Regions from separate parts of the Arthrobacter sp. zg-Y916 genome, predicted to be linked through region 1. Evidence: predicted binding sites of a transcription regulator. Region 1 holds the regulator's gene; the other holds the start of a gene.

Region 1 (9,765 bases):
GTTGACTTCCTTTTGCTGCAGCGCCTGTACGGCCTTCGCCATGGCAAGGTAGGTCTTGCCCGTACCTGCCGGACCGATCCCGAAGACCACGGTGTTGCGGTCGATCGCGTCAACGTAGTTCTTCTGGTTCAGCGTCTTGGGCCGGATGGTGCGTCCGCGGGTGGAAAGGATGTTCTGCGTCAGCACCTCGGCCGGACGTTCGGCGGTCTGGTCCCTGAGCATGGTGATGAGCTGTTCCAGCACCTGCGGCGTGACACGGGTCTGGTGGCGCGCCAGGACCCGGACCTCATTCACCAGGCGGACGGTCCGGTCAACGGCAGGCGCCGGGCCTGAGACAGAGAGTTCGTTGCCCCGGACGTGGAGGTTGACCTCGGGGAAGGCGGACTCGATGACTCTCAAAGCCTCGTCATTCGCGCCCAGAGACTGGACCATATGCTCCGTGGAGTCAAAGACAATCGTCTGCTGGTCCTCGCGGATGGTGCCGATTCCTGCTGAAGATTCGGTCATATATACGGCCCCTCGGCCTCTCATCGCCCCTTATCAGGTCATCTTGGTCTAAAGCTGAAAAACGGAATGTTTTCCCCGGCAGGCTCCCGGAGTAATTCCGCGCGCACACCTCATTTAATCTTACTTGATCTGCGCCACGCCGTGCCGCCATGGCAGCAGGAGTGTAGCCGCAACGGGCACGGGAAGGGTCCGTGACGTGGATTACGCGGTTTGTCTCGGCTTTGCATCGGCTCGGTCTCAATCAGGTTTCAGTCCCATCCCAGAACAGTTAACTCACCGTTTTCGGGCCGCGGGCTGTGCCAAGCTGGGGGTCGTGCTGCGACCGGATCCCCGCTCCGGACGCTCCCCCACATGCACCGCCCGGTCCCCGGACTGCGGGCACTGAGCAACGGAAGGCAGGGACGGCTATGGCAAAACAACGGCAGACCCGCGTCCGTGTCCTCCTCCTCGCAGCGGCAGTTCCGTTCATCCTCCCCGGCTGCGGTGTCGTCGCAGAGCTGCCGACCACGTCGATGCCCGATTCGTTCAGCAAATCCTCGGCGTCCGAGGGGCTGCCCATGGCGGTCTCAGCTCCCGCGGAGGCAACGGCGTCGAAAGTTGTCATGCCGGTCTACTGGCTGGCCCAGAACGAGTCCGACATCCAGCTGTACCGGGAATTCCTGCCGTCCGAGAACACGGGCGACCCGATTGGCGAAGCAGTACAGGCCATGACGGCGCAGGTCCCCCGTGACAGCGACTATTTCACGCCCTGGCAGCCGGCGTCTGAAGTGACCGCCTCAATTTCGAGCAAGAACATCATCACCGTGGACATCACTTCCGACGCCTTCAAGGCCTCACTTGACGCAGGCATGGCCCACCGGGCCGTTCAGCAGCTGGTGTACACCGCCACGGCTGCTGCGGCCAACGCCGGGCTCACGACGGCGGGGTACAGCACCAGCGTGATTGTCCTGGTGGACGGCAAGGCAGGCTACCAGGCCTTCGGCCACGAGCTGCTGGAAAAACCGCTCGAGCGGGACAAGTTGCTGCCCGCGCCGATCTGGATCATCGATCCCCAGGAAGGCGACGGCGTCGAAACCTCCGTCACCGTCACCGGTTCCGCCGTGGTCCGGGAGGAGAAGCTTTCCTGGAGCGTCGAGCCGATCGTGAAGGGACGTCCGGATACGTCAGCCGCCACCACGGGCAGAGTCGCACTCGACGCCGCTACCGGCGAAACGGCACTGTTCGAAGTCAGCATCAAACTGGAACCGGGCGAATACAACCTGCGGGTCTTCCACGGCGATGGTGCCAACGAGGATTCGAAGCGCATTACTGTCTACTGACCCGCGCGCTCCGGCCTGCCCCGGCATCTGGAGCAGTTAGGACCAGCGGCCCAGCAAATGGTTCAGCAGCACCAGTGCTGCCGGGCCGGCGCTTGAAGAGCGGAGCACATGCGGCCCAAGGCGCACGGTGAGGGCACCGGCAGCGCGCAGGGACTCGAGTTCCGCGGGAGAGATCCCGCCCTCGGGGCCAACCACCACGGCAATGGAAACCCGGTCCCCCGGTGCACGATCCTGCCCCTGCAGCTCCAGCGACTCCACCGCGTTGACCAGTCCAGTGTCCGCCTCTTCGTGCAGGACGAGCACCAGGTCCATGCCTGCCAGCCGCTGCGGCAGCATCTTGGTATCAGCGACGTCCAGGACGACGGGCAGCCGGGAACGGCGGGACTGCTTGGCTGCTGACGTTACGACCGATTGCCACTTCGCCCGTCCCTTCGCTGCCTTCTCGGCCCGCCACCGCACAATGCTGCGTTCTGACTGCCACGGAATGACGGCGTCGACCCCGAGCTCGGTAGCTGCCTCGATGGCCTGCTCATCCCGGTCCCCTTTGGCCAGGGCCTGGACCAGGATGAACTCGTGAACCGGGGCCGGCTCGGACTGGACTTCGCTGACCTCGATCTCCAGCAGGGCAGGCTCAGCGCAGCGGACAGTTCCGCGCAGCCGGATCCCGGCGCCGTCGACAATGTCAACGTCCTCGCCCGGAGCCAGCCGCTTGACCGACACGGCATGCCGCGCCTCCGGGCCGGTCAGCGTGAAGACGCCTCCCGGTGCCGCCGCTGCCACCTGTTCGGGGTCGCCAAAAAAGATCGGGTTGGTCATGAAGTACCCGTCTGCGGCTAGTGGTTGCCGAGGCGGTCGCGGAGCTTGGCGAAGACACCCGGGCTGCTGGTGCCCCCGACGCGGCCTTCGGCGCACTGTTCGCCGCGCAGTTCGGCGAGCCGGCGGAGGAGTTCTTCCTGCTCGGCGTCGAGCTTCTGCGGCGTCTCGACCTGGACGTGGACCATCAGGTCCCCTCGGCCGTAGCCGCGCAGGTGGGTGACGCCCAGGCCCTTGAGGGTGGTCACTTCGCCGGACTGGGTGCCCGGCTTGATGCTGATTTCCCGGGCGCCGTCGAACGTTTCCATGGTGATGACCGTTCCCAGCGCTGCCGCGGTCATGGGGACGGTCAGCGTTGCATGCAGGTCGTCGCCTTCCCGGACGAACACCGGATCCGCGTTGACGCGGATTTCCACGTAGAGATCACCCTGGGGCCCGCCGGCCGTGCCGGCCTCACCCTGGCCGCTGAGCTGGATGCGGGTGCCTGTGGCCACGCCGGCGGGGACCTTGATCGTCAGCGTGCGGCGGCTGCGGACCCGGCCTTCCCCGGCGCACTCGTGGCAAGGGTCGGGAATGATGGTGCCGAACCCCTGGCAGGAACCGCAGGGAGCAGTGGTCATGACCTGGCCGAGGATGGACCGGACCGCACGCTGGACCTGACCCGTGCCGTGGCAGATATCGCAGGTGCGCGGGGAGGTGCCGGGCTGGCAGCACGAACCGTCGCAGGTGGGGCAGAGGACAGCGGTTTCGACGTCGATCTTCTTGTTGGTGCCGAAAACGGCGTCCTTCAGGTCGATGCGGACGTTGATGAGCGCGTCCTGGCCTCGGCGGGTACGCGAAGCCGGTCCCCGCCCGCCGCCGGCGCCGCCGCCGAAGAACGTATCGAAGATGTCCTGGAAGCCGAAGCCCTGGCCGCTGAAGCCGCCGCCGAAACCGTTGTCGGTGCCGTTCTCCTGGCCGGTGGTGTCATAGATCCGCCGCTTCTGCGGGTCGGAGAGGACTTCGTAGGCGTGGGACACTGCCTTGAACTCGTCAGCGGCTCCGGGAGCGGTGTTGACATCAGGATGCAGCTTGCGGGCAAGCTTGCGGTACGCCTTTTTGATTTCCTCGCCGGTGGCATCCCGGCTGACGCCGAGTACCTGGTAGTGATCACTCACTCGTGCACATCGCTTCCTGTATTGCGTACCCCGTTATAGGGGCGGGTTTTGTCTTTTCGACGGCACCCCGAGGGGCTGCCGCTCCGGGTCACTCGTTCAGGACCCGGGAAAGGTAGCGGGCGACGGCGCGGACCGCAGCCATGGTATTGGGATAGTCCATTCGTGTGGGACCAAGGATTCCTACCATAGCGGACGCGTCCGGGCCGTACCCAGTGGCTACCACGGAGGCCTCGGAGAGAGAGCCGTAGGGGTTCTCCGAACCGATGCGGACGGAGACGCCCCTGGCGTCCTGCTCCATCTCTGAAAGCAGGCGGAGCATGACCACCTGTTCCTCAAGTGCTTCAAGGATCGGTCCGATGGTCAACGGGAAATCTCCGGTGGCACGGGCCAGGTTCGCCGTTCCTGCCATGACCATCCGGTCCTCGCGGTTGATGCCCGCAAGCTGTTCCAGGCAGCGGCCGAGCGCCCCCGCGGTGCCGCGCAGCTGTACCGGCACCGTTGCCAGGCAGTCGGCGAGGTGGCTGGTGATACGCGTCAGGGAGGTTCCGGCCAGTCCCTGCAGGAAGTGCTGGCGGAGTTCGTGCAGGGCAGGCTCAGTGACCGGGGAGGGAACGGTGATGACCCGCTGCTCAACCCGGCCCGTGGTGGAAATCAGGACTACCAGCACCTGTGCCGGTGCCAGCAGGACGAACTCGATATGCCGCACCTTGGCGTTGCCCAGATGCGGGTACTGGACGACGGCGACCTGGTTGGTCAGCTGGGCCAGCAGGCGCACTGTCCGGTCCAGGACGTCATCAATGTCCTCGGCGCCCTCAAGCAGGTTCTGGATGGCACGGCGTTCGGCGCTCGACAGCGGCTTCAGGTCCGATAGCTGGTCAACGAAGAGCCGGTACCCCTTGTCAGTCGGGATGCGTCCGGCAGAAGTATGCGGCGCAACAATCAGGCCCTCTTCTTCGAGGACCGCCATGTCGTTGCGGATGGTGGCGGAGGAGACGCCGAGCTGGTGCCGCTCTACCAGGGCCTTGGAACCCACAGGTTCCCGGGAATGGACATAATCTTCAACAATGGCCCGGAGCACCTCGAGCCGGCGTGGTTCACTCATGGTTTTCCCTCCCTCGTTGAAGCTCCTGCGGCACTTTCGCGCGGATTAGCACTCGGCATACTCAAGTGCTAAGTCTAATACGTTCCGATGCCGTTGCTAGCATTGAATCTCCCGTGCCTGCGAGACCGCCGGCGCTCCGCCCCGTGTCCAGGAACGAGGAAACCCCGTGCCGAACTTTGAATGGGGACCGAGGGATATCTCTGCCCCGGTCCGGAAAGCGCTCCGGCAGGTCGGCGCCGAGAAGGGCCTTGTGCTGGAAGATGTCCAAACCGGCTGGGTAGGCGCCGTCCTGCGGACGGAAAAGTCCGGGGGCCTGCACCTCATGGTGCTTGAAGACGCCCGGGGTCGCACTAAATCCTTTGAACTGGGTTTCGGCTTCCTCCTTGAAGGCGAACCCGTGGAAGTGGTTCCGGCAGTAAAGTCCTCAGCCCCGACAGTGCAGCGAACGGCGTCCGGCTCGGTCGCCGTCGCGAACCAGCGGGCCCGGACCGCGCGGGCCAGCCGCATCTGGGTTGAGGGCAAACACGACGCTGAGCTGGTGGAAAAAGTCTGGGGAGACGATCTGCGCGTTGAAGGCATCGTCGTCGAGCCCCTCCACGGCGTGGATGACCTGGCTGCGGCGGTGCGGGACTTCTCCCCCGGGCCAGGACGGCGGCTGGGAATCCTGGTGGACCACCTGGTGCCGGGGTCAAAGGAATCCAGGATCGCGGCCGCAGCGATGGCCGTTCCCGGTGCGGCAGCGAACGTCCTGATCGTTGGCCATCCCTACGTAGACGTCTGGCAGGCGATCAAACCCCACGTCATCGGTCTGCAGGCCTGGCCCGTGGTCCCGCGTTCGGAAGACTGGAAGACCGGCATCCTGAAAGGACTCGGCTGGCCGCACCGTGACCACACCGACGTCGCCATGGGCTGGAAGAAACTCCTGGGCGCCGTGCGGACCTATGCGGATCTGGAGCCGACCCTCCTGGGGCGGGTCGAAGAGGTCATCGATTTCCTCACCGTGCCCTAGCGCGACAGCCGTCCGCGGCGCTCTCCGCTCGCTGCGGCGCTCCGCCGCAGGTGTGTTTGCCTGTGTACGCCGCTGAACCCAGTACCCTTGATGAACAACAGGTACCCGTGGGTGCGAACCCTGCGTCATCTGAGAGTTAAAGGAATGCAACTGTGTCCAACACACGCCAGAACCATCCGCAGCGACCGGAAAACCACGGTTCCCCAGCGCGCCCGGACTACCAGGGTGCACCCGCCAATGCCCTTCCGCTGACTGCTTCCGAAGACCGTCAGTGGGCCACGCTGTCCCATTTCGGCGGCATCCTGGGCTTTGTGCCGTCCCTCATCATTTACCTGGTCTTCCGCGACCGCGGCCCGTTCACTGCGCAGGAATCCAAGGAAGCGCTGAACTTTACCCTGCCTCCCACCATCCTGGCGCTGGTGGCCTGGCTGCTGTCCTTCATCCCCGTCGTGGGCGGCTTTTTCGCGGTCTTCAATGCCCTTATCTGGATTGCCGTCGCCGTGGCTTCGGTCATTGCGGGCATCGAATGCAACCGCGGGCGTCCGTACCGCTACCGCTTCAACCTGCGCCGGATCCGCTGACGCATCCAGCGCTGACGCATCAAGCGCTGACGGCTCCGGCCGTGCACTAAAAGACCCACCGCACCAAAAGACCCGCCGTCCCTTGAGGGGACGGCGGGTCTTTGCGTTGGGCGGGCGGGCCGTGTTGAGCGGGCTTAGGGAAGCAGGCGGCGCACGACGGCGTCAGCCAGCAGGCGCCCCTTCAGCGTCAGCAGGACGGTTCCGGCCATGGCAGCCCGGGGATCAACCAAGCCGTCGGCGATGAGTCCGGCCACCGCAAGGCGGCCCTCCGGGCACAGCCGGTCACGGGAAATCCCTTCGGCAAGCCGGGCGCGGAGCATGACGTCTTCGAGGTAACGGGTGTCAGCATCCAACGTTTCCCGGCCGACTGCAGGGGATTCCCCCGCCGCGATCCGGCCTGCGTAGGCAGTGGGGTGCTTTGCGTTCCACCAGCGGATACCGCCGACGTGCGAGTGTGCACCGGGACCTACACCCCACCAGTCATCGCTGCGCCAGTACGCCATGTTGTGCCGGCATTCATCCGACGGCGTCCGCGCCCAGTTGCTGACCTCATACCAGCCGAGTCCAGCTGCTCCGAAGAGTTCATCGGCCAGCAGGTATTTGTCCGCATGGTCGTCGTCGTCGATGGGCGGAACCTCGCCGCGGCGGATCCGTGCCGCCAGCTTGGTGCCGTCTTCGATGATCAGGGCATAGGCCGAAATATGGTCCGGTTCGTAGCTGAGCGCTTCCTCAACGGAGTGTTTCCAGTCCGCCAGGGACTCCCCCGGTGTGCCGTAGATCAGGTCCACGCTCACCTTGAGGCCGGCGTCGCGCGCCCACTTCACGGCCTGAGGCACCCGCGACGGCGTGTGCGTCCGGTCCAGGACCGCCAGCACATGAGGGACGGCGGACTGCATCCCGAAAGACACCCGGGTGAATCCGGCGTCAGCGAGCAGCTGCAGCGATTCCGGCGTGACTGAATCGGGATTGGCTTCGGTGGTCACTTCGGCGCCCGGGGCGAGTCCCCACTGTTCGACGGCGGTGCCAAGGATGGCTGCCAGGTCTTCGGCCGGCAGCAGGGTCGGTGTTCCTCCGCCGAAGAAGACAGTTTCGATCGGCCGGTGCGGAACGCCGGAGGCCTTCAGGGCACCGGCGGCGAAACGCACTTCCTGCTGCGCCGTCGCCGCGTACTCAACCTGCGAGGCACCTCCGCCAAGTTCCGTGGCGGTGTAGGTGTTGAAATCGCAGTAGCCGCAGCGGACGGCGCAGAACGGGATATGGACGTAGAGACCGAACCGGCGCCCGGCTGCCTCGGTGGCAGCCTGGGCCGGCAGGATTCCGTCCTTTGGCGCGGGATCCCCGAGGGGCAGTGCGCTGGGAGTCACTTCTTGGATTTGTCCTTGGACTCGTCGGAGGACAGTGCGGCGACGAAGGCTTCCTGGGGAACCTCGACGCGACCCACCATCTTCATCCGCTTCTTGCCTTCCTTCTGCTTCTCCAGCAGCTTGCGCTTACGGCTGATATCGCCGCCGTAGCACTTGGCAAGCACGTCCTTGCGGATGGCCCTGATGGATTCACGCGCAATGATCCGCGAGCCGATGGCGGCCTGGATCGGCACCTCGAACTGCTGCCTCGGGATCAGCTCCCGGAGCTTTCCGGTCATCATGACGCCGTAGGAGTAGGCCTTGTCCTTATGGGTGATGGAGCTGAAGGCATCCACCTGCTCACCCTGGAGCAGGATGTCCACCTTGACCAGGTCGGCCACCTGATCGCCGTCGGCCTTCCAGTCCAGCGAGGCATAACCGCGTGTCTTGGACTTCAGGATGTCGAAGAAGTCGAAGACGATTTCGGCCAGCGGCAGGCGGTACCGGATCTCGACCCGGTCCTCAGAGAGATAGTCCATGCCGCCCAGGACGCCGCGGCGGGCCTGGCACAGCTCCATGATGGCGCCAACGAATTCGTTCGGTGCCAGGATGGTCGCGGACACCATCGGCTCGCGGACCTCTTTGATCTTGCCTTCCGGGTACTCGCTCGGGTTGGTCACTGTGACCACCTTGTTGTCCTCGAGCGTCACCTCGTACTCCACGTTCGGTGCGGTGGAGATGAGGTCCAGGTTGTACTCGCGCTCGAGCCGTTCGCGGGTGATTTCCAGGTGCAGCAGGCCAAGGAAACCCACACGGAAACCGAAGCCCAGTGCCGCCGAGGTCTCGGGTTCGTATACCAGCGCGGCGTCGTTGAGCATCAGTTTTTCCAGCGCATCGCGCAGCACCGGATAGTCGGCGCCGTCGATCGGGTAAAGCCCCGAGAACACCATTGGCTTGGGATCGGCGTAGCCGGGCAGCGATTCGGCTGCCGGTTTGGCGAGGTTGGTGACCGTGTCACCAACCTTGGAGAGCCGGACGTCCTTCACGCCGGTGATGAGGTAACCCACCTCGCCGACACCCAGGCCCTTGGAGGGTGTGGGTTCCGGCGAGCTGACACCGATTTCCAGCAGTTCGTGGCTGGCGCGGGTGGACATCATCTGCACGCGTTCGCGGGGCGAGAGCTTGCCGTCAACCACGCGAACGTACGTGACCACGCCGCGGTAGGTGTCGTAGACCGAATCGAAGATCATGGCGCGTGCCGGTGCGTTGGGGTCGCCGACCGGTGCGGGAATGTCACGGACGATCTGGTCCAGCAGGGCTTCAACGCCGACGCCGGTCTTGCCGGAGACCTTCAGCACGTCCGCCGGATCACCGCCGATCAGGTGCGCCAGCTCCTCGGCGTACTTTTCCGGCTGCGCTGCCGGGAGGTCGATCTTATTCAGGACCGGAATGATGGTGAGGTCGTTCTCCATCGCCAGGTAGAGGTTGGCCAGCGTCTGGGCCTCGATGCCCTGGGCGGCGTCGACCAGAAGCACTGCACCCTCACAGGCTGCCAGTGACCGGGACACCTCGTAAGTGAAGTCCACGTGGCCCGGGGTGTCGATCATGTTCAGGGCGTAGGACGTGTCGTCCAGTTCCCAGGGCATCCGCACGGCCTGGGACTTGATGGTGATCCCGCGTTCGCGTTCGATGTCCATGCGGTCCAGGTACTGCGCCTTCATGTCGCGCTGCTGGACAACCCCGGTGAGCTGGAGCATGCGGTCAGCCAGGGTGGACTTGCCATGGTCGATATGGGCGATGATGCAGAAGTTCCTGATGATCGCCGGATCCGTCGCGGCAGGCACCGGTGAGAAGCGGGCCAGAGGTGACACTGTGGCGGTTCCTTTACTGTTTGCGCCGGCCGTCCATTAACCCCGCACTGCAGCTGTTGTGCT
Region 2 (10,577 bases), on a different contig from region 1:
TCTTCAGGACGGTGTTCACGTGTTCGAGGATGTAGTCAATGTCCGCTGACGTGGCCGCGGGATGGGCCTTGTCCAGGTTCCAGTCCGTGTCCGTTGTGCCGATGATCCAGTGCCGGCCCCACGGAATGACGAAGAGCACTGATTTTTCCGTGCGCAGGATCATGCCCACGGTGGACTGGATGCGGTCGCGGGGAACCACCAGGTGCACGCCCTTGGACGCGCGGACCTTGAGCTGGCCGCGGTCGGTGACCATCGCCTGCGTTTCATCCGTCCAGACGCCGGTGGCATTGACCACCTGGCTCGCACGAATATCAAACTCCCGGCCCGTTTCCTGGTCGCGGACCCGGGCACCGACAACGCGCTCGCCCTCACGCAGGAAGTCGACGACGGAAAGCCGGTTCACCGCTGTGGCACCGTAGTGGACGGCGGTGCGGACCATGTTCGCCACGTACCGCGCGTCGTCGACCTGCCCGTCGTAGTAGCGGATGGAGCCAATCATGGCGTCATCCTTCAGGCTGGGCGCAGCACGCAGGGTGCCCCGCCGGGTCAGGTGCTTCTGCATCGGAACACCCCGGGAGTTCCCGGAGGTCATGCCGAGGGTGTCATAGAGGAAGATCCCCGCGCCGACATAGGGCCGCTCAACAAACCGTTTTGTCAGCGGGTACAGGAAGGGCACAGGCTTCACCAGGTGGGGCGCGATGCGCTGCAGCAGCAGGCCCCGTTCCTTCAAGGCTTCCTGCACCAGGGCGAAGTCCAGCATCTCCAGGTAGCGCAGGCCGCCGTGGATGAGCTTCGAAGACCGGGAGGAGGTTCCCGAAGCCCAGTCCCGGGCTTCGACCATGCCGACCTTGAGTCCCCTGGTGACAGCGTCAAGCGCAGCGCCTGCCCCGACCACTCCGCCGCCCACAATCAGGACGTCCAGTTCCCCTCCGGGCTCTGACGTCGCCTGAAGTTTTTCCAGGGCAGCTTCGCGGTATTCCGGACTGAGTGCATTTGTTGCCATGGTCAAGATTCCTCTCTGAAGCAGGTGCCCCGGGGGTGTGGGGTCGATCGCGATCAGGTGTTGTATTGGTAGGGGGAAACCAGCATCTCGATGCGCTGGAAGGCCTTCAAATCAGAGTATCCGGTGGTAGCCATTGCGCGCCGCAGTGCACCCATGAGGTTGGAGGTCCCGTTGGTGTGATGGGAGGGCCCCCACAGTACTTCCTTCAGCGGGCCGACGGTATCCAGGTGAACCCTGTCGCCGCGCGGAAGCTCACCATGGTGTGCTTCCTGTCCCCAGTGCCAGCCGCGGCCCGGAGCTTCTTCGGCGCGGGCCAGGGCGGAGCCCAGCATGACGGCGTCCGCGCCCATGGCGATGGCCTTGACGATGTCGCCGCTGGTGCCCATGCCGCCGTCGGCAATCACGTGGACGTACCGGCCGCCGGACTCGTCCATGTAGTCACGCCGTGCTTCAGCGATGTCGGAAATGGCCGTGGCCATCGGCGCGTGGATGCCCAGTGCGCGCCTGGTGGTTGTGGTGGCCCCTCCGCCGAACCCGACCAGGACGCCGGCCGCGCCGGTGCGCATCAGGTGCAGTGCCGGGGTGTAGCCGGCGGCGCCGCCAACGATGACCGGAACGTCGAGTTCGTAGATGAACTGCTTCAGGTTCAGCGGTTCAGCATTCTTGGAGACGTGCTCGGCGGAGACAGTTGTTCCGCGGATCACGAAGATGTCCACACCGGCGGCCAGGACAGTCTTGTAGAACTCCTGGGTGCGCTGCGGGGTGAGGGACCCGGCAACTGTGACGCCGGCGTCGCGCATTTCCGCGAGGCGGGAAGTGATCAGCTCTGCTCGGATCGGGGCCGTGTAGATCTCCTGCAGCCGGCGGGTGGCTGCCGGGTTGAAATTCTCCTGGCTGAGGACGGCGATTTCGTCGAGGACCGGCTGCGGGTCCTCGTAGCGGGTCCAGAGTCCTTCGAGGTTCAGGACCCCGAGGCCGCCCAGGCGGCCGAGTGCAATTGCCGTGGCCGGTGACATCACCGAGTCCATCGGAGCGCCGATAACCGGCATCTCAAACTGGTAGGCGTCTATCTGCCAGCTGACCGAGACGTCCTGGGGATCGCGGGTGCGCCGGGAGGGCACAATCGCTACGTCATCCAGGGAGTAGGCTCTGCGCCCACGCTTGCCTCGGCCAATCTCTATCTCGTTAGTCACTGCTCTAGGTTATCCCAGTCGCAAAAGGAAGCAGGCACCGCTCCGGAACGGAACGGTGCCTGCTTCGAGGACCAGCGGCCTAGCGGCGGCCGTAGTTCGGCGCTTCGACGGTCATCATGATGTCGTGCGGGTGGGATTCCTTCAGGCCCGCAGGCGTGATGCGGACAAAGCGTCCCTTGGCCTTGAGCTCGGAAATGGTGTGCGCGCCGGTGTAGAACATGGTCTGGCGCAGGCCGCCCACCAGCTGGTGCGCGACGGCGGACAGGGGCCCGCGGTAGGGCACCTGGCCTTCGATGCCCTCGGGGATGAGCTTCTCATCGCTGGGGACGTCCGCCTGGAAGTAGCGGTCCTTGGAGTAGGACGTGTTCTTGCCGCGGGTCTGCATGGCGCCCAGGGAGCCCATGCCGCGGTACGTCTTGAACTGCTTTCCGTTGACGAAGACCAGGTCGCCCGGGCTCTCCGCCGATCCGGCGAGCAGGCCGCCGAGCATCACGGTGTCCGCGCCGGCAACAATGGCCTTGCCGATGTCCCCCGAGTACTGCAGGCCGCCGTCGGCAATGACCGGTACGCCCGCGGGAATGGCAGCCTTGGCCGCTTCATAAATGGCCGTAATCTGCGGGACGCCGACGCCGGCGACCACGCGGGTAGTGCAGATGGAGCCCGGACCCACGCCGACCTTGATGGCGTCAGCGCCGGCATCAATCAGGGCCTGGGCACCTTCGCGGGTCGCTGCCTGGCCGCCGATGACATCCACGTGCGCTGCTGCCGGGTCCTTCTTGAGGCGGGCAATCATTTCCAGGACGCCTGCGCTGTGGCCGTTGGCGGTGTCCACCACGAGGACGTCGACGCCGGCATCCACCAGCGCCATGGCGCGTTCGTACCCGTCACCGAAGAAGCCGACGGCGGCACCGACGCGGAGCCTGCCCTCGTCATCCTTGGTTGCGAGCGGATACTGCTCGGCCTTGTCGAAGTCCTTGACCGTGATCAGGCCCTGGAGGCGTCCGGCGTCATCCACCAGCGGCAGCTTCTCAATCCGGTTCTTGCCCAGGAGCTCAACCGTCTCCTCCGGGGTGATGCCCACCCGGCCGGTGATCAGCGGCATCCGGGTCATGACTTCCCCGACCTTGCGGGAGGGGTACTCGGACTTCGGGATAAAACGGGTATCGCGGTTGGTCACGATTCCCAGGAGCTTGTTTTCCGGATCCACGACGGGAAGGCCCGACACCCGGAAATGCGCGCAGAGATCGTCCAGTTCCTGCAGCGTGGCGTCCGGGTCGATGGTGACCGGGTTGGTGATCATGCCTGATTCGCTGCGCTTGACCCGGTCCACGTGTTCGGCCTGGTCCGCGATGGAGAGGTTGCGGTGGATGACACCCAGGCCGCCGTGGCGGGCCATCGCGATCGCCATTCGCGATTCGGTCACGGTATCCATGGCTGCGGAGAGCAGCGGGGTCTGTACCGTGATCCGCTTGGTCAGCCGGGAACTGGTGTCCGCCTCGGACGGGATGACGTCCGTGGGACCGGGCAGCAGGAGGACGTCATCATAGGTCAGGCCGACGAAGCCAAACGGATCGTGTTCTGGGGACTGCTGGCTCAAGTGCGCGCCTCTTTCAGGACCGGGGAGTTGTGGGGCCGGGCATCACGGCCGCGTTTATCCAATCGTAGAACGAAATGGACAGGGTTCCGTATTCCGGACGCTACCTGGTCCAGCTAAACCGACGCTGGCACGGTGACGCCTTCCCACCCGGTGGCGTCGAGGATCCGCTGGGCCAGTTCCGGGGAGACGGTCTCCATGTAGGTGCGGTTGAGGTGGTCGTGGTCCTTGTAGACGATCACGTTGCCGATGATGCCGGGGCAGGAGTCCTCAAAACAGAACTGGTCGCTCATGTCCAGGACGTGGACGCCCGGGATCCGTTCCTGGAGTCCTTCCAGAGGGGAAACCTCTGCCAGCAGCTCGCTGCGCGGGACGTGGCAGGCCTGGACGGAGAGGTCGTTTGCCTCCAGGCACTTGAACATATCGAACTCGAAGCGCGGGTTGTCCCGCATGGCCAGCACGGCGATCCCGGCTTCATCGAAGGCCCGCACGCCGTCATCGTAGCCGCCGGCCAGATATTCGGCCGGGCTGGATTCTTCGGTGACGGAGGCGACAGTGAACACGGCGTCCGGCATCAGGCCCAGGGTGTATTCGCCTGCTGCCTCATTGAACGCGTTGCATTCCTCGGAGCGTTCCGGATCCGCCGCCCCGTAACGGCATCCCATCTTCAGGACGGTGACCACGTGCCAGTCATTGGCCAGCGCGACGGGCCGCAGCGCTGCCGTCCACTGCATGGCGTGGGAATCGCCGAGCACGACGATTCTCTTTTGTGCACCGTCTGCGCTGCCGATCTGCTTGCAGGACTTTTCCAGGACGCTGCCTTCAGCCGGAGCGAATGCTTCGTCGCACGCATGGTCGAGCTTCGCCCATTCCTGGTCCATCTCGGACGCGGAAGGTTTCACCAGGGCGGTCGTCGATGCAGCGGTTTGGAATTCAGGATCGAGTGAGAGGGCGCCGGGGTTGTCGGCAATGCTCTGCAGCCTGACTGCCTGCGCATCAGAGGCAACCTTGGCCTGCCACCCGGCCAGGGGCGCTGCGACCAGCGCGAAGGAGGCGGCGAGCACCAGTGCGGAGCGCCACGATGCGGCTTCCGGCCAGGACCAGCCGCGCAGCGGGGTTTCCACCAGTTTGGTCGTGAGCACCGCCAGGAGCAGCGAAACAGCAATCACTGCGGCGCCGTCGACGATTCCGGCGTTTTCCTGGCCGGAGGCGATGAGCCAGAAGACGAGGACGGGCCAGTGCCAGAGGTACAGGGCATAGGAGTTGTCTCCCAGTTTCACCAGCGGCTTCGCTGTGAGCCAGCGGTCCGCTCCCAGCCTGCTGCCGGTGTCACCCGCAGCAATCACCATGGCGGCTGCCAGGGTGGGCCACAGGGCCAGGTATCCCGGGAACTGCTGCTGCACCTGCAGGATGATGCCGCAGCCGAGCATGGCTGCCACGCCGGTCCAGCCGATCAGGATGCGAAGCCTGCGGCCAAGGTGCAGATACGGCAGCGCGAGTGCCAGGAGGGTTCCAAGCGCGAATTCCCAGAGCCGGGTCCGCGTATCGAAGTATGCATACGCCTGGTTCGCGCCGGTCTGCCAGATGGAAAACGCGAGCGAAGCGGCGAAGATTATCCCGAAGATCCCGGTGAGCACGGTTCGGTAGCCGATTCGGGCCAGCCGGGCCGCCGGAAGCGCAGCAGCGAAAAGAAGCGGCCACAGCAGGAAGACCTGGCCCTGGATCGAGAGGGACCAGAAGTGCTGGAGCGGGCTGGCGCCGCTGTGGTCAGCGGCCAGGTAGTCGACGGCGTTGTTCGCCAGGGTCCAGTTCTGCACATAGAACAGGGAGGACCAGGACTCGGTGATGAGGTCCTGCCGGTAGCTGGCGGGCAGCAGGAATGCAGTGGCCGCGAGGACGGAGAGGAGCACGACGACGACGGCCGGCAGCAGCCGCTTGAACAGGTGCAGCCAATAGCGGCCCAGGGCCAGTGCCCTGCCTGCTTCGGCTTTGCGGACAAAGGAACCGGTCAGCAGGAAGGCGGAGATAAGGAGGAAGACGTCCACTCCGCCGGAAACCCTGCCAAGCCACACGTGGTAAATGACAACCAGTATCACCGCCAGCGCCCGCAGGCCCTGGACTTCCGGACGGTAGCGGCGTTCACCGGCTGCGGGGGCGGAAGGAACTGACGGTTTTTCGGAGCGCGAAGCGGCAGCGTGCTGCTCGGTTGCTGACACTTGCGGGTGTCCTTTCAGATGGCAAATACCGCAAGAGTTTACCTGTCCCTGCGCCCGCCCTTTGAATGTGCCGACCCGGCGCGCCCCGGGCCGGCACACACAAAAGGGCCCCTCCGGGGCGGAGTTCCGCGCCTGGAGGGGCCCATTTGTTCAGCCCGAATTAGTGCTGGTGACCGTGGTCATCATTCTCTTCGGAGGGCTTCTCCACAACCAGTGCCTCGGTGGTGAGGACCAGTGCGGCGATCGATGCTGCGTTGCGCAGGGCCGAACGCGTGACCTTGACCGGGTCGATAATGCCGGCTTCGATCAGGTTGCCGTATTCGCCGGTTGCAGCGTTGAAGCCGTGGTTGACTTCAAGCTCGCTGACCTTGGAGACAACAACCATGCCTTCGGCACCGGCGTTCTCGGCGATCCAGCGCAGCGGCTGGGCCAGCGCGCGCCGGACCAGGCCAACGGCCGTGGCGGCGTCGCCGTCGAGCTTGGCTACCTCGGAATCGGTGTCCAGGGCGCGGGCAGCGTGGACCAGCGCGGAACCGCCGCCGGCCACGATGCCCTCTTCCAGGGCAGCGCGGGTCGAGGACACAGCGTCCTCAATGCGGTGCTTCTTTTCCTTCAGCTCAACCTCGGTGGCTGCGCCAACCTTGATCACGCCGATGCCGCCGGAGAGCTTGGCCAGGCGTTCCTGCAGCTTTTCGCGGTCCCAGTCGGAGTCCGTGCGCTCGATCTCGGCACGGATCTGTGCCACGCGGTCGGCGACGTCGGCTTCGGAGCCATTGCCGTCAACGATCGTGGTGTTGTCCTTGGTGACGGTGATGCGGCGGGCGGAGCCCAGCACCTCCAGGCCAACCTGGTCCAGCTTCAGGCCGAGGTCCGGGGACACAACCTGGGCGCCGGTGAGCGTGGCGATGTCCTGCATCATGGCCTTGCGGCGGTCGCCGAAGCCCGGAGCCTTCACTGCAACCACGTTCAGGGTGCCGCGGATCTTGTTGACCACCAGGGTGGACAGCGCTTCGCCGTCAACGTCTTCGGCAATGATGAACAGCGGCTTGGAGGCCTGCAGTGCCTTTTCCAGCAGCGGCAGGAACTCTGCAACCGAGGAAATCTTGCCGGAGTTGATCAGGATCAGCGCGTCTTCGAGGACGGCTTCCTGGCGCTCCGGGTCGGTCACGAAGTACGGCGAGAGGTAGCCCTTGTCGAACTGCATGCCTTCGGTGATGACCAGTTCGGTGGACGTCGAGGAAGACTCCTCGATGGTGATGACGCCGTCCTTGCCTACCTTGTCGAAAGCTTCGGCCAGGAGCTGGCCGACCTCTTCGCTCTGCGCGGAGATGGCCGCCACGTGGGCAACCTGGTTGCCTTCAACTTCCTTGGCGTTCTCCAGCAGGCGGGCCGCAACGGCCTCGACTGCGGTCTCGATGCCGTGCTTGAGGGCACCGGGAGCGGCGCCTGCTGCCACGTTGCGCAGGCCTTCCTTGACCAGTGCCTGGGCCAGCACCGTTGCGGTGGTGGTACCGTCACCGGCGACGTCGTTGGTCTTGGTGGCAACTTCCTTGGCCAGCTGTGCGCCAAGGTTCTCGTACGGATCGTCGAGTTCGACCTCGCGGGCGATCGTGACGCCGTCGTTGGTGATGGTGGGGGCGCCCCAGGTCTTGGCGAGCACCACGTTGCGGCCGCGCGGGCCGAGGGTGACCTTGACGGTGTTGGCGAGCTTGTCGACACCGGCTTCCAGTGAACGACGGGCGGAGTCGTTGAACTCCAACTGCTTTGCCATGTGTGTGTCCTTTCCGACAACAACTACATCTACAAAAGAAGACCCCGGCCGAATCTGGCCGGGGTCTTCAAAGACTTACTTGACGACGATGGCCAGCACGTCGCGTGCGGAGAGCACCAGGTATTCCTGGCCGCCCTGCTTGACCTCGGTTCCGCCGTACTTCGAGTAGATGACGACGTCGCCCTCGGCGACATCGATCGGCACACGGTTGCCGTTGTCGTCAACGCGGCCGGGGCCGACTGCTACGACTTCGCCCTCCTGGGGCTTTTCCTTAGCGGTGTCCGGGATAACCAGGCCGGAGGCCGTGGTCTGCTCAGCTTCGAGCGGGCGAACAACAATGCGATCCTCAAGGGGCTTAATAGAGACCGACACTCGGGCTCTCCTTTGCTAGTTACTAACGGGTTTGTGGACCGTCGGTAGGCGCTTGCCGTCGTCGCGGGTGCCGGTGAACGCTTCCCTCAGGAATTAGCACCCTCACGTGGGGAGTGCTAGGTCCGACTTTATGCAACGGTTAGCACTCGGTCAAGGTGAGTGCCAACAAAGATCATCGGGATGCCCCTGCCTCCCGTGGCTCCGTCGTCTCTGTTACGGATTCGGTCTCCCCGTCCGGTGACTCAAGTTGCTTAGCCTTGCCTAACCAGATAACTTTCAAGGGCGCGCAAAAATTAGCCAACAATTTTGTGTCCTAATGGCGGAGGCATCCGGCAGGCGACGCATCCTTTGAGAGAAATACTGGAGCACCACTCGTGAAGACGACCCTGAAGTCCCGGCTGCTGGCCGGAACCGCCCTCGTGTCCCTGCTTGCCGTGAGCGCGTGCGGCTCCGAGACCGATGCCGCCGCCGAACCCGCCGCCACGGAACCCAGCATGATCACTGTGGAGCACACGCAGGGCACCACTGAGGTCCCCGTGAACCCCGAGGTCGTCTACACCTTCGACCTGGGCGCCCTGGACACCTTGGACGCCCTGGGCATCGAGGTTGACGGCGTTCCGGCAGCAAACTTCCCCGAGAGCCTCTCCAAGTTCGGCTCGGATGACTACGCCAAGATCGGCAGCATGAAGGAACCGGACTTCGAAGCCATCAGCGCCGGAGCTCCGGATCTGATCATCATGTCCGGCCGTACCGCCGACTTCTACGACGAGTTCTCCAAGATCGCCCCCACGGTCAACCTCAGCACCGACGCTGCCGACCCGTGGAACTCCTTCATCGAGAACACCGAAATCATCGGCGACATCTTCGGCAAGGAAGCCGAGGTCGAGGAGAAGCTCGCCGCTCTGGACACCAAGGTCGACGAAACCAAGGCCACCGCGGCGGACGCCGGCAACGGCCTGATCATCATGACCAGCGGCGGCGAAATGACTGCTTATGGCGCGGGTTCACGCTTCGGCCTGATCCACGATGTCCTCGGCGTCGCCACTGCAGCGGACATCAAGTCCGAAGCCCAGCACGGCGAGTCGGTCTCCTTCGAATACGTGGCCGAGATCAACCCGGACCACCTGTTCGTCATTGACCGCGACGTCGCTGTCGGCAATGCAGGCGAAGTTGCCTCCGCTGTCCTGGACAACGAACTGGTCAAGGGCACCAAGGCAGCAGCCAACGACAACATCACCATGCTCGATTCCTCCAGCTGGTACCTGGTGGGCTATGGCCTGAACAACGTTGACGCAATGGTCAGCGCTGTCCAGGACGGCATCTCCTAACCCGTTCCCTTACCTGCTAGATCCTCATTGGCCGGGTCTGCCTTCGGGCAGGCCCGGCCAGTGAGGGAGACGGAATCGCATGACAACGCAGCTCACTCCCCCCACAGCCCCGGCCTCCTCCGGGGCCGCTGCCGTATCCAGGCGACGCCGCTTCGGCCCCGCGGCCATGATGGTCCTGGGCGGTGCGGCTGTGCTTGTACTCGCCGTCGTCAGCATGTTCGTCGGCGTCAGCGACGTCTCCCTGTCCTCGCTGCTGGCCGGCGATCAACATGCCTGGGACATCTTCTGGATCAGCCGGGTTCCGCGGACGCTAAGCATCATTCTGGCCGGCATGGCGCTCAGCGTGGCCGGGCTCATCATGCAGCTGATGGCGCGGAACAAATTCGTGGAGCCCTCCACAGTCGGGACCATTGAATCCGCGTCACTGGGCATCCTGGTGGTGACGGTCCTGCTGCCCGGTGCTTCGCTGTTCATGAAGATGTCCACCGCCACCGTCTTCGCCGTCGCCGGAACCGCCCTCTTCCTGCTCATCCTGCGCCGCATTCCGCTGCGCAACACGCTGATCGTGCCCCTGGTGGGAATCATGCTCGGCGGCGTGATCGCTGCCGTCACCACCTTCTTCGCCTACCGGTTCGACCTGCTGCAGACCCTAAACTCCTGGATGACCGGCGACTTCTCCGGGGTGCTGCGCGGACGCTATGAACTGCTGTGGATCGTGGGTGCACTGACCCTCATTGGGTTCCTGGCTGCCGACCGTTTCACCGTTGCCGGCATGGGCCAGGAGTTCACGACCAATTTGGGACTGAACTACAACCGCGTCATGACCCTGGGCCTGATCATCGTGTCCCTGATCAGCGCCGTCGTGGTGGTCAGCGTTGGTTCCGTGCCGTTCCTGGGGCTGATCGTCCCGAACCTCGTCTCCCTCCTGGTGGGCGACAACGTCCGCCGCGCCATACCGTGGGTGGCGATTTTCGGTGCCGGCTTTGTCCTGGCCTGCGACATCATCGGCCGGACCATCCGCTATCCGTATGAAATCCCGGTCGGCGTGATCGTCTCTGCCGTGGGCAGTGCCCTGTTCCTCTACCTGCTCCTGAGAAAGC

What was found. The regulator HrcA, encoded in region 1, represses chaperone genes, less so after heat shock. The targets are predictions, from matches to a motif close to TTNGCACTCGNNNNNNNCGAGTGCNAA.
Region 2: the regulator HrcA is predicted to act here: its motif matches at 8,289-8,315, upstream of groES (co-chaperone GroES).

Annotation. Positions count from the first base shown of each region.
Region 1 is NZ_JAJJOD010000003.1:179,317-189,081, forward strand. It holds gene LOC59_RS07825 (PhoH family protein) at 1-507, opposite strand, end outside; gene LOC59_RS07830 (GerMN domain-containing protein) at 915-1,826, shown strand; gene LOC59_RS07835 (16S rRNA (uracil(1498)-N(3))-methyltransferase) at 1,863-2,642, opposite strand; gene dnaJ (molecular chaperone DnaJ) at 2,660-3,796, opposite strand; gene hrcA (heat-inducible transcriptional repressor HrcA) at 3,885-4,898, opposite strand; gene LOC59_RS07850 (DUF3097 domain-containing protein) at 5,065-5,907, shown strand; gene LOC59_RS07855 (DUF4870 domain-containing protein) at 6,060-6,488, shown strand; gene hemW (radical SAM family heme chaperone HemW) at 6,623-7,852, opposite strand; gene lepA (translation elongation factor 4) at 7,849-9,702, opposite strand.
Region 2 is NZ_JAJJOD010000001.1:693,265-703,841, reverse strand. It holds gene LOC59_RS03415 (glycerol-3-phosphate dehydrogenase/oxidase) at 1-1,003, opposite strand, end outside; gene LOC59_RS03410 (GuaB3 family IMP dehydrogenase-related protein) at 1,057-2,196, opposite strand; gene guaB (IMP dehydrogenase) at 2,276-3,793, opposite strand; gene LOC59_RS03400 (acyltransferase family protein) at 3,907-6,006, opposite strand; gene groL (chaperonin GroEL) at 6,167-7,777, opposite strand; gene groES (co-chaperone GroES) at 7,853-8,149, opposite strand; gene LOC59_RS03385 (siderophore ABC transporter substrate-binding protein) at 8,524-9,477, shown strand; gene LOC59_RS03380 (ABC transporter permease) at 9,557-10,577, shown strand, end outside.